3 regions of the Syntrophothermus sp. genome follow, and region 1 is predicted to be linked to each of the others. Evidence: riboswitches for the same ligand, from Rfam matches in the RefSeq annotation. Region 1 holds a riboswitch; each other region holds the start of a gene.
What was found. Region 1 has a riboswitch for fluoride ahead of HPY90_RS09405 (cation:proton antiporter). Riboswitches for the same ligand answer to the same signal wherever they lie in the genome.

Region 1 (3,276 bases):
TTTATATGCGTTGGCCATGGGGGTGGATGCCCTGGCCGCCCTGGCCTTCGGCAGACTGTTCGATCGCATTGGGATAGCGGCATTGGCTTTGGGTTCATTGCTGACGGCATGGTTCGCCCCATTAGTTTTTTTCGGAGGACTTCCCTATGCTGTGGCGGGGATGGTGCTGTGGGGGATAGGCATGGGGGCCCAAGAGTCGATTATGCGGGCGTCAATTGCCGAGATGGTACCGATAGATAAAAGAGGCACCGCCTATGGAATATTCAACACGGGCTATGGAGTTTGTTGGTTTCTTGGCAGTGCTTTGATGGGGTACCTGTACGATGTTTCTCTGATGTTCCTGGTCGTATTTTCCGTTGTGATGCAATTAGCATCGATTCCGTTGTTCCTAAAAGTTAAAAGACGACTAACGGCTTAAGATGGGAACGGAAGCGAGCTGAAGATGCCTTATGGCTTAACGATAGTGGCATAGGGTGCTTTGTGTTCCAATGCACAGAATGCCTTTACTTACTCGGCGATGGGGTTTATAATTTTCTAATGAAGAAGCGGCGCCAACTAAATCCTTTTATCGGGTGATGGAGCTCACCCCGCCTGGCGGCGAAAATGCAGCAAGAGCTAATAGCTCCTATCTTAATTTACTAAGATAGGGCTTTTTCTTTTATAAGGGCCCGGATGCGAGGAGAGCAGTTGTGAAGGTATTAGTGGTAATCCACGCAGGCAGCAATCGCTTGAATAACTGGGGTAAGGCACTAGTCTATGCTCGCAAGAAGAATGCTACCATAATTGCGGTGGTATTGGTGGAAGGGGACGACCAAGCGGCGGAGGCCGACCAACTCTTGGCAAGACTGGTCGAGCAGGCCTCGGTAGCGGAAGTGGTGTTGATCAGCCAGGTAATCAGCTCGGACGCCTTCAACGCGGTTGAACATGCTGCTCTTCACGGCGCGGACATGATTTTCGTTTGACTTCTCTTATGATTTGGAGCCACTTCGTCAAAGACTAGTTAGGGAAGGCAGGTATTGCTTGGTTTATTCATGGTGGGGAGGGAGTAAATACAATGTCGAGAGAGAAGGCATTTCAAGCCCTGATTTCTGAATTGACTTGTGCGTTAGAAAGGCTTGCACCCCGATTTCAGGCAAAGGTTCGTGGCGTGGATATACTATATATCGAACACTATCACGAACTGATACCGACGGCGCTATCAGTAAAGGTGGTCAGCAATAACGGGTATTTTGGCAGCGCGGCTATCGGCTTATCTCAGGCAGCAGGATTAAACCTGGACATTATAGCTGCTTTTCTATTAGGAGCGGGACTGGCAGATGCTGATAAGTATCAAGAGCGTGAATACTAGACTTGCTAAACAATGTAATCTTCTCCCGCCTCGTTAACCGTTGACGCACTCAAGAGGTTTCCAGTAGAGTACATTGCCTATAATTCCTCCACTTGTATCAATGACCGAGGAGTCAACGGTATAATCGTCTGAAGGGTCAGCTTGAAGGAGCGGGACGAGACACAGGGCAAGGGGATCGCAGGCCTGAACTGGTACAACATATTGACATAAGTGATCCCGCCATAGTAAAATTACGTCCGGCAAACATTATATCCAGGTGATGGAGCTCACCTCGCACAGTGGCGGAAATGCACAAGGCTAATAGCTCCTACTTTCAAATGCTGGGGGTAGGAGCTTTTTTGCGGCTTATTGCGCGAATCCATGCCTCTCCACTTCCAGCACCATATCTTTTCGCTCCCAGTAAAATCTTCTTCAAGGAGGGATACCTGTGTCTGATTCATTAATCGCAGTAGTAATGATAGCCCTTGCCTTTTTGGCCAGCCTGATTTCCATCGAGACTGCCATTTCTGTTACCATTCTCGAGATTCTGATGGGGGTTGTTGGAGGAAACTTCCTTGGCCTTCACACTACTTCGTGGATAAACTTCTTAGCCACCACCGGCTCAATAGTCCTTACTTTCCTGGCCGGGGCGGAAGTGGACGTTGATCTTATGAAATCCAAACTAAAAGAAAGTCTTCTCATAGGGAGCTTTTCTATGTTGGCGCCATTTTTTGCCGCCTTTACTTACTGCTATTATATAGCCGGATGGAGCATCCAAGCTTCGGAAATTGCGGGGGTAGCACTTTCAACCACCTCTCTTGCTGTTGTTTATTCTGTTCTAGTGGAAACCGGACTAACCGATTCGGAAACCGGCAAGATACTTATGGCGTCGTGTTTTGTAACCGATCTTGGGACAGCCATAGCTTTAAGTACGTTATTTGCTCAGGTTAGGTGGACAATATTAATTTATATAACCGTGTCCGTCATAGTATTAATCCTGGCTCCACGAATCCTCTCCTGGGTGTTCCAGCGCTATGGCGACAAGGTTATTGAACCGGAGATAAAGCTTATCCTTTTGCTGCTGTTCGCCCTCATCTACGTTGCCGAGTTAGGTGCAAGCCACGCTGTGCTACCCGCCTTTATACTGGGATTGGTTGTTTCGAAAATCTTCGCCAAGCATCGGCAGGTGCAGCACAGATTACGTATTGTATCCTTTGCCATGTTGACTCCGTTTTTCTTCATAAGAGCAGGAATGAACGTATCTCTTCGAGAAATATCTACCCACCTGGGACTGGTTGTCACGCTCTTTGTCGTTAAATTCGTACCCAAATTCGGTGGTGTGTATCCTTTGGCCAGGAGGTACATGACAAAAGACGCCATGTTCACTACTTTGTTGATGAGCACCGGCCTGACCTTCGGCACCATCTCGTCTCTGTTCGGATTAAATGCCGGGTATATAAACGTGACTCAGTTCTCGCTCTTGGTGACGACCGTCATTTTAAGCGCTGTTATTCCGACATTTGTAGCTCAAAAGTGGTTCGAACCTGATCATTTGATTAGTAACGGCGACCAATACGTGGTGGAAGAGAATGAGGAGTAAAGGAGGGAAACGATGTTTAGGAGAGTTCTGTTAGCAGTCGACGCTTCAAGAAATGCGGAGAAGGCATGTGACGAAGCAATAGCGTTAGCTAGTATGACGGGGATGGAGATCACCGCCATTTCTGTAGTTGACCTTCCGGATTATGCGGCTACGGTAGGGGAAGTTGAAGAGGTTAAACAGGAAGGTTATAGGCTTTATTCTAAAATTCTCAATAATGTGGTTAAAAATGCTGAGAGACAAGGAGTATCAATGACAACCAAAATACTAAACGGACATCCGGCCGAAACCATTATCAAGTATGCCGAACAGGGAGGGTACGATCTCATTATCATGGGCCATCAGGGCGTGT
Region 2 (3,276 bases), on a different contig from region 1:
CGAGAACGTCCTGGGCGAGATCTCAAGCATCAACGGGTCTAGGCCCACTTTGTAGTAGAACTCTGACCTCCCCGTGACGTCCACCCTGAACCTCTCCCCCGTGTAATCGATTCCGAAAACCTCGCAGGCCTTACCTAAAATTCGCGATATAATGTCGTCGAGCCTCGACAGGAAGCGGTTCTGGGCCTCTTCGAATTCCCGCGCCACCTCTTTATCCGTTTCCTGCCTCCATCTTTCAAAAACCGAGGTGAGATTGGTCAGGGCTTCTTGTTCGATAGCTTTGATAAAAAACCTGGTTTTTAAACCCTGATTCTGCTGGTACCAGTTCTCCAACATCAAAGCCAAGGTCTTTTCTAACGACGACCTGTCTTTTTCAAACTTTTTGTCCAGATCCTCAAGTATTCTCTCCACCTCGCCGTCCAGGAGCACGGCCACATCCCGAGTTTCCCTGTCGACTATTCTCAAAAACTCGGCATAGCTGGCTATCTTTGCCCGCAGTTCTTCTACCGGCAATTCGAGGGCCTGCCGTTCCACCCTAAGCGAGGTCGACACCTGCAACAGGAGGTTGCCCAGTTTGTTCCGCAATGCCACCTCCAGCAATCGGTCCCGGTGCGTATAAAAGTAACCCAGTACGGCTTCTTCGAGCACCGCAAAACCGCTTTCCTCCAGTTTCTGCGGGTCTTGGGCTACCTGCGCCTCCAAGGCCATAAGAGCGGATAAAGGATACACGTCAACCGACTGCCCAAGCTCCTTTTCCAAGGCCGCGCGGGTAAAATCCACGAGCCGCTTCACGTCATGGTCGGAATAGAAGTCAGTCTTGTTTAGAACAAAGTAGATCATGGGAACCTGCTCGCGAACATCGCGCAGGTATCTGATCTCCTCGACTGCTACCGGTGTATCGACCGAGAAGACAAATAAGGCAGCATCGATATGGGGCAGGTATCCGTAAGCCGTCTGGGTGTTATGTTCAAAAATGGAACCTACGCCGGGGGTATCGACCAGCCGGATACCCCGGCCGAGAAGCCGTGAGGGAAAGGTTATGTGGGCTATCGCTACCTGCTTTTCGTTGTTGGGATTTCTCTCTTCGGTGATGTAATCTGCCAGCTCCCCTACCGTCACTTCCCGGCGCAGGCCGTTTTTGTGGATAATTGTGACTGTCGGTTCAGCCCCGTACTCGACAACCGTTATGACCGAAGTGGCGGGGGTCACTGCCATCGGCAGCACCGGCTGCCCCAAAATCGCGTTGACGAGAGTAGACTTGCCCCGTTTCTGTTGTCCGAGGATGGCCAGGTTGAAGTAATCTTTCTTCATTTTCTCTTTTAGAGTTTCCAGCCCGGATGCGGTAGCACTGTCGATGTATGTCCGAATGCTTTCGAGGTATTCGATTGTCTCCGATAAGATGTTGGCCGACACCCGATCTTGCTCCCCTCTCTAAAAGAAATGAGCTTAAAAAACAGAAGCCCCTGTCTAGGTTGGTATTAGACAGGAGCTATTAGCCGGTGCCGTTTCGCTTAACGCGGGGTGAGCTCCATCACCCAAAACATGACCATACGGGAACCATCCCTCTGTCACGTTTCTCTCTATTATGATTCTCGTAAACACTCAACCCGAATTCTGTAGGGACCCTGCCTTCCTCAAATTTCTACATCGCTGAAATAAAGGTCTATCAAGGCTTCCTGGTTATCGAGCTGGTCGGGGCGACAGGATTTGAACCTGCGACCTTCTGATCCCAAATCAGACGCGCTCCCAAACTGCGCCACGCCCCGTAGCAAAAACTATTTTACCATACCTTTTCGTTGAGCGTCAAAAACTGTCCCTTATTTGCATGTTATCGGATCTTCACCAGGCGGGTTGTTATCCTGTCCTGGTCGATTTCGACTAAGGCATAAGTCCCGTACTGGTGAAGCCGGGGTAATGATGCACTTCCCGGATTCAAAAACCATATCCCTTCGATTTTCTCCCATCCCGGTTCGTGGGTATGCCCAAAAACTACAACGTCTGCCCCTGTCTCCTTGGCACGTAGCTTGAGGCTTATGAGATGGTTTTTGACCCTGTACAGATGACCATGTGTCAAAAGAAACCTGTAGCCTTCAATCTCAAACAAGTCTTCCGCTGGCTCGGACATCCCTATATCACAGTTACCTACAACCACTCGCGCGTGCACTCCAGAAAAGCGCGCCAACTCTAACCCGTCCTTATAGAAATCTCCCGTGTGCAGGAGAAGGTCTACTCCCTCCATCTTCCCTAGTTCTGCTTTCATCATATTGATGCGGCCATGCGTATCCCCGCAAACAACTATCCGCAACTCACTCTCCCTCCCATAAGGAAGCGAGTATGGCCCGTGCTCGCTCCAAAGCCCGTCCCCGGTGGCTGATGCGGTTTTTGACCTCGGGCGGCAGTTCTGCCATGGTTCGCCCGTACCCTTCTACGACAAACAGCGGGTCATACCCGAAACCCCAATCTCCCCGAGGTTCGTGGGCTATCTTTCCCTCGCAGGTCCCTTCGGCTAGGTGTACCTCACCCCAAGGAACGGCCACGGCAACAACACACCGAAACCTTGCACCCCGTTTTTCCTCAGGCACGCCCCTCATCAGGTCCATCAGTTTGGCGTTATTAGCAGCATCATCTCCGTGTTCCCCCGCAAACCGGGCCGAGTGCACGCCCGGGCTGCCCCCGAGGGCGTCAACTTCAAGCCCCGAATCGTCGGCTAGGGTAACCATTCCAGTCACTTCGGCTATAGTCCTCGCCTTTTTTATTGCGTTTTCAGCAAACGTTTCCCCGTCCTCTTCCACTTCGGGAACCTCCGGAAACTGTTCAAGGCTGAGCACTTCCACTCCCATGCCGTCCAGAAGCTGCTTCAACTCCTGCAACTTCTTGCCGTTACGTGTTGCTAGGACCAGCTTCCTTTCCATTTCACTTCTCAGCCCCTAAAACCGCCTTCTGCTTGGCGATGAGAATAGATATTCCCTTTTTAGCCAAGCGCAGCAGTTCGTCTAGCTCATCCTGGCTAAAAGGGTTGTTCTCGGCCGTTCCCTGGATCTCTACGAATTTTCCACTCCCGGTCATCACCACGTTCATGTCCACTTCGGCTTCTGAGTCTTCCCCGTACTCCAGGTCGAGCAGAGGAATGCCCCGCACTATGCCCACGCTGGTAGCAGCGACGTAATCGGTGACCGGTAGTCTTTCGATTATACCTGATTCTTTAAGTTTCTGCATAGCCAGGTAAAGGGCCACGAAAGCCCCGGTTATCGAAGCGGTTCGGGTTCCTCCGTCGGC
Region 3 (3,276 bases), on a different contig from region 1:
TCAGAGTCTTTAACGGGCTAAGACAGTTTGCTTTAGTAGGCGTTTATGACATCGATGAAGAAGCCCCGGCTGTTCAAGTCGCTCAAGAGCTGGGAGTCCCAGTTTACAGAGATCTAGAAACATTTTTGAAACAACCGGACCTTAATATCTTAATCGAGACAACAGGCAGCGAAACACTCCTACAAACAGTATATGAAAAAAAGAGCAAAGCCTGCTTAGTGATAGACTCAGAGCTTGCCAGCATCCTAACCGCCACAATTGAGGAGGCCGGGAGTAAGATTACGGGGAAGGCATGGAGGGAGAAGGAAGCATTCCAGGCGCTAGCACCGTTTTTCGCCCAAACTTACGAGGACGGTGCTATTTACTTCACCACTGACCTTGCGCGGTATGATTTCGTTGCCGCCAAAGACCTTGATATTTCCGGGATAAGGCCCGGTGATAGGGTGTCCGGAATCGAATACGTGGAACAGTGCATAAAGGAAAAGAGAGAAGTAAAGGGCTCGATTGATGCCAAGGTTTATGGGAAGCCTCTCAAAATATGGGTGAACCCCGTGTACGATGATGCCTCCGATGAAATTGCCGGATCCTACGGGGTCATGATACCCAACGTCCATCCCGTGATACGGGCCTTTGATGTATTTGCGCCTATTGTTATCGAATCCAATGTAGAAGGGGCGCAGGTAATGGTGACTGATCTAGAAAGGGTTACACACAGCATGTCGAGCAAAAAATTCGGCATCGACGAGATGTCGGTCGGGACTCCTATTAGAGAAGGGGATGCCGGGTGGAAAGTCGTAAAAACTGCTTCAACTGTCGTACAAGATGTGGAAACGAAGAAGTATGGGACTATACGTATGATTGGGATACCTCTATTTGACAGGGAGAGCCGAGAGGTGATAGGCGGGTTTGGTGTTGCCACGCCGCGGATGCTGGCGAAGAATCTGAAAGAAACGGCTACGGCCTTGAGGGGCAATTTGCAAGAGATTGCGAGTGTAATGGAAGAGATAGCGGCTCTGGCTAGCGAGATAAACGTTAATCAGAGCAACCTCGCTGACATAATCAAAGACGTGCAGGCGATTTCCACGGACATAAACGAAATACTCAACTTTATTCGCAACGTGGCTGATCAGACCAAGATGCTGGGGTTAAACGCGGCTATCGAAGCTGCTCGAGCCGGCGAATACGGTCGGGGGTTCGGAGTGGTGGCCGAGGAGATCCGGAAGCTGTCTGATCAGTCAAAGGAGACGGCAGAGGAAATCAGGAAGCTAACGCGTAAAATAGAGGAAAGAGCTGCAAAGGCCGGAGAAGCTTCGACTAACAGCGTTAACCAAAGCCAGGAACAGGCGGCGGCTACTCAGGAGGTGAGCGCCTCCGTAATGGAGATGGCTGATATGGCAGAGAAACTGGCAGGGTTGGCAGAGTCGCTGTAGAGTGAGACTTTTGTCAGTTTCTTTTTACCGGTCACGGCATCATCTGCGTACCCTGATTAGGACTTGATTTATCCGGACAGCCACACGGCCCCGACTTATCCGGTTTTTGTATCTGGCAGAAAATCGGTTCGAAGTCGAAGGTGTCAAGAGTCTCTTGAGTCTAGATGTTAATTAATAGGGGTGATGGTGCCCACCTGAGCCGCAAGAGGCTCAAACGGCTAAGCAGCTAATGGCTCCTGTTAGGTTTGACAGGGGCTTTCTTTATTAGGGGACGAGCCTTTTTGATGAAGTAGGAAGTTGCCAGAAGACATTTGGAGGTGAAAAACCGAGATGCAGACGGAAAAGAAACTTCTGGAAGAGACTCGAAAAATACTGGATGAGGTGGAGTCTGCCTGTAACGACTTCGGCTTGAGTTCTCTTAAGAAAACCGTGAAAAGTATACAAAACTTTACTGAACAGAACCAATACCTGGATGTTGCGGTTTTGGGCTCCTTCAAGGCGGGTAAAAGCTCGTTTTTAAACAGCCTTATCCAACGTCCCCTCCTGCCCGTGGGCAATATCCCGGTCACGTCGGTGATAACCAGGATAAGATACGGGCGCCAAGAAAAGGCTACCGTTTCTTTCCTGGACGGAACCAGCCGAGAGATTCCAATCGATGAGATTCAGGACTTCGTTTCCGAATCGGGAAACCCGGGCAACGAGAGGGATGTCTTCTCGGTCGACATCGAGGTACCAACCCTGGAGGACTTCAAGGCCATAAGGCTGGTCGACACCCCCGGGATCGGCAGCGTATGGCAGCACAACACCGAAACCACCACCGGGTGGTTCCCGGAAACGGGAGGGGTCTTGTTCCTGATCAGCGCCGAAAGGGCGATATCGGAAAGCGAACTGAACTTCTTGAAAGAGACCTATTTGTATACCCCGGAAATCGCCGTGGTGATCACTAAGGTAGACCTTTTCGGCGAAGACCAGCTGAAGGACATCGAAGCGTTCACCGCCGAGGTGCTGAAACGGAACTTCAAAGGCGGTTTCCCCATCTACCGGCACTCGGCCTACCAGAACGCTGACCGCTACAACCGGGAGTTGAAAGAGAAGGTGCTTTTCCCCCTGGCTCAGAACCGTATCCGCGTCTTCTTCAAGATACTCTCGCATAAAATGTCTACGCTGGTCGAAGCCTGCATCTCTTATCTTGAGATAGGCTACGAGGCGTCGACCAAAATGGAGGCAGAAAAGCAGAAGATAAAAGAAATCATTCTAGACCAGCATCTCAACTCGCACTTCGTCCGCCGGGAGCTTACCTTAATCATCGCCAGCTACAAGGAAAAGACCAGGGAAAGCTTGAGGACCTACTTTGAGGCCTTCCGGAGCGGAATAGAACTCAAGATAATCGATGAATACAACACTGCCTTCGAAACCTTTAAAGGGAACCTTTATGAGGTAACTAGGCAGTTTGAAAAATGGCTGGCTCAAGCCCTGCACACCGAACTCAGCGAGATCCTGGCCCAGGAAGAAAAGTCGTTCGAGCTGCTGAATGCCGTCAAGAAACACCTCTCGTTCTACCTCAAGTCTTTCCGGGAGAGGCTAAGCGAGAACCTGGAACGGGTTTTGGGGGTCAAAATGCGGGCCGAAGAATGGGAGATGACGCTGGGCGAAATGAAAAAGCCCAACATCTCCATCAGCAGGTCTTTCGACTTCCACCTGGACCTGCTCTGGTTCTTCTTCCCCATGTTCATCTTCAAAAACGTTTTCCGCCGGTATTTCTTGAAACAGATACCGTATGAGGTTGAAAAGAACATCCACCGCCTCACTTCGAACCTAACCGAAAGGATCAACAAGGAGATGGATA

Region 2: another riboswitch for fluoride. It lies ahead of HPY90_RS06140 (dynamin family protein); the one in region 1 lies ahead of HPY90_RS09405 (cation:proton antiporter).
Region 3: another riboswitch for fluoride. It lies ahead of HPY90_RS05960 (dynamin family protein); the one in region 1 lies ahead of HPY90_RS09405 (cation:proton antiporter).

The regions. Positions count from the first base shown of each region.
Region 1 covers NZ_JABUEX010000027.1:4,373-7,648, forward strand. Annotated here, with positions in the region: gene HPY90_RS09390 (MFS transporter) at 1-418, shown strand, start outside; fluoride riboswitch at 563-635, shown strand; gene HPY90_RS09395 (hypothetical protein) at 690-962, shown strand; gene HPY90_RS09400 (hypothetical protein) at 1,055-1,348, shown strand; fluoride riboswitch at 1,595-1,665, shown strand; gene HPY90_RS09405 (cation:proton antiporter) at 1,776-2,927, shown strand; gene HPY90_RS09410 (universal stress protein) at 2,940-3,276, shown strand, end outside.
Region 2 covers NZ_JABUEX010000014.1:2,370-5,645, forward strand. Annotated here, with positions in the region: gene HPY90_RS06140 (dynamin family protein) at 1-1,413, opposite strand, end outside; fluoride riboswitch at 1,477-1,545, opposite strand; tRNA gene HPY90_RS06145 (tRNA-Pro) at 1,690-1,766, opposite strand; gene HPY90_RS06150 (metallophosphoesterase family protein) at 1,829-2,305, opposite strand; gene HPY90_RS06155 (XTP/dITP diphosphatase) at 2,307-2,912, opposite strand; gene rph (ribonuclease PH) at 2,914-3,276, opposite strand, start outside.
Region 3 covers NZ_JABUEX010000013.1:24,473-27,748, forward strand. Annotated here, with positions in the region: gene HPY90_RS05955 (methyl-accepting chemotaxis protein) at 1-1,430, shown strand, start outside; fluoride riboswitch at 1,601-1,676, shown strand; gene HPY90_RS05960 (dynamin family protein) at 1,761-3,276, shown strand, end outside.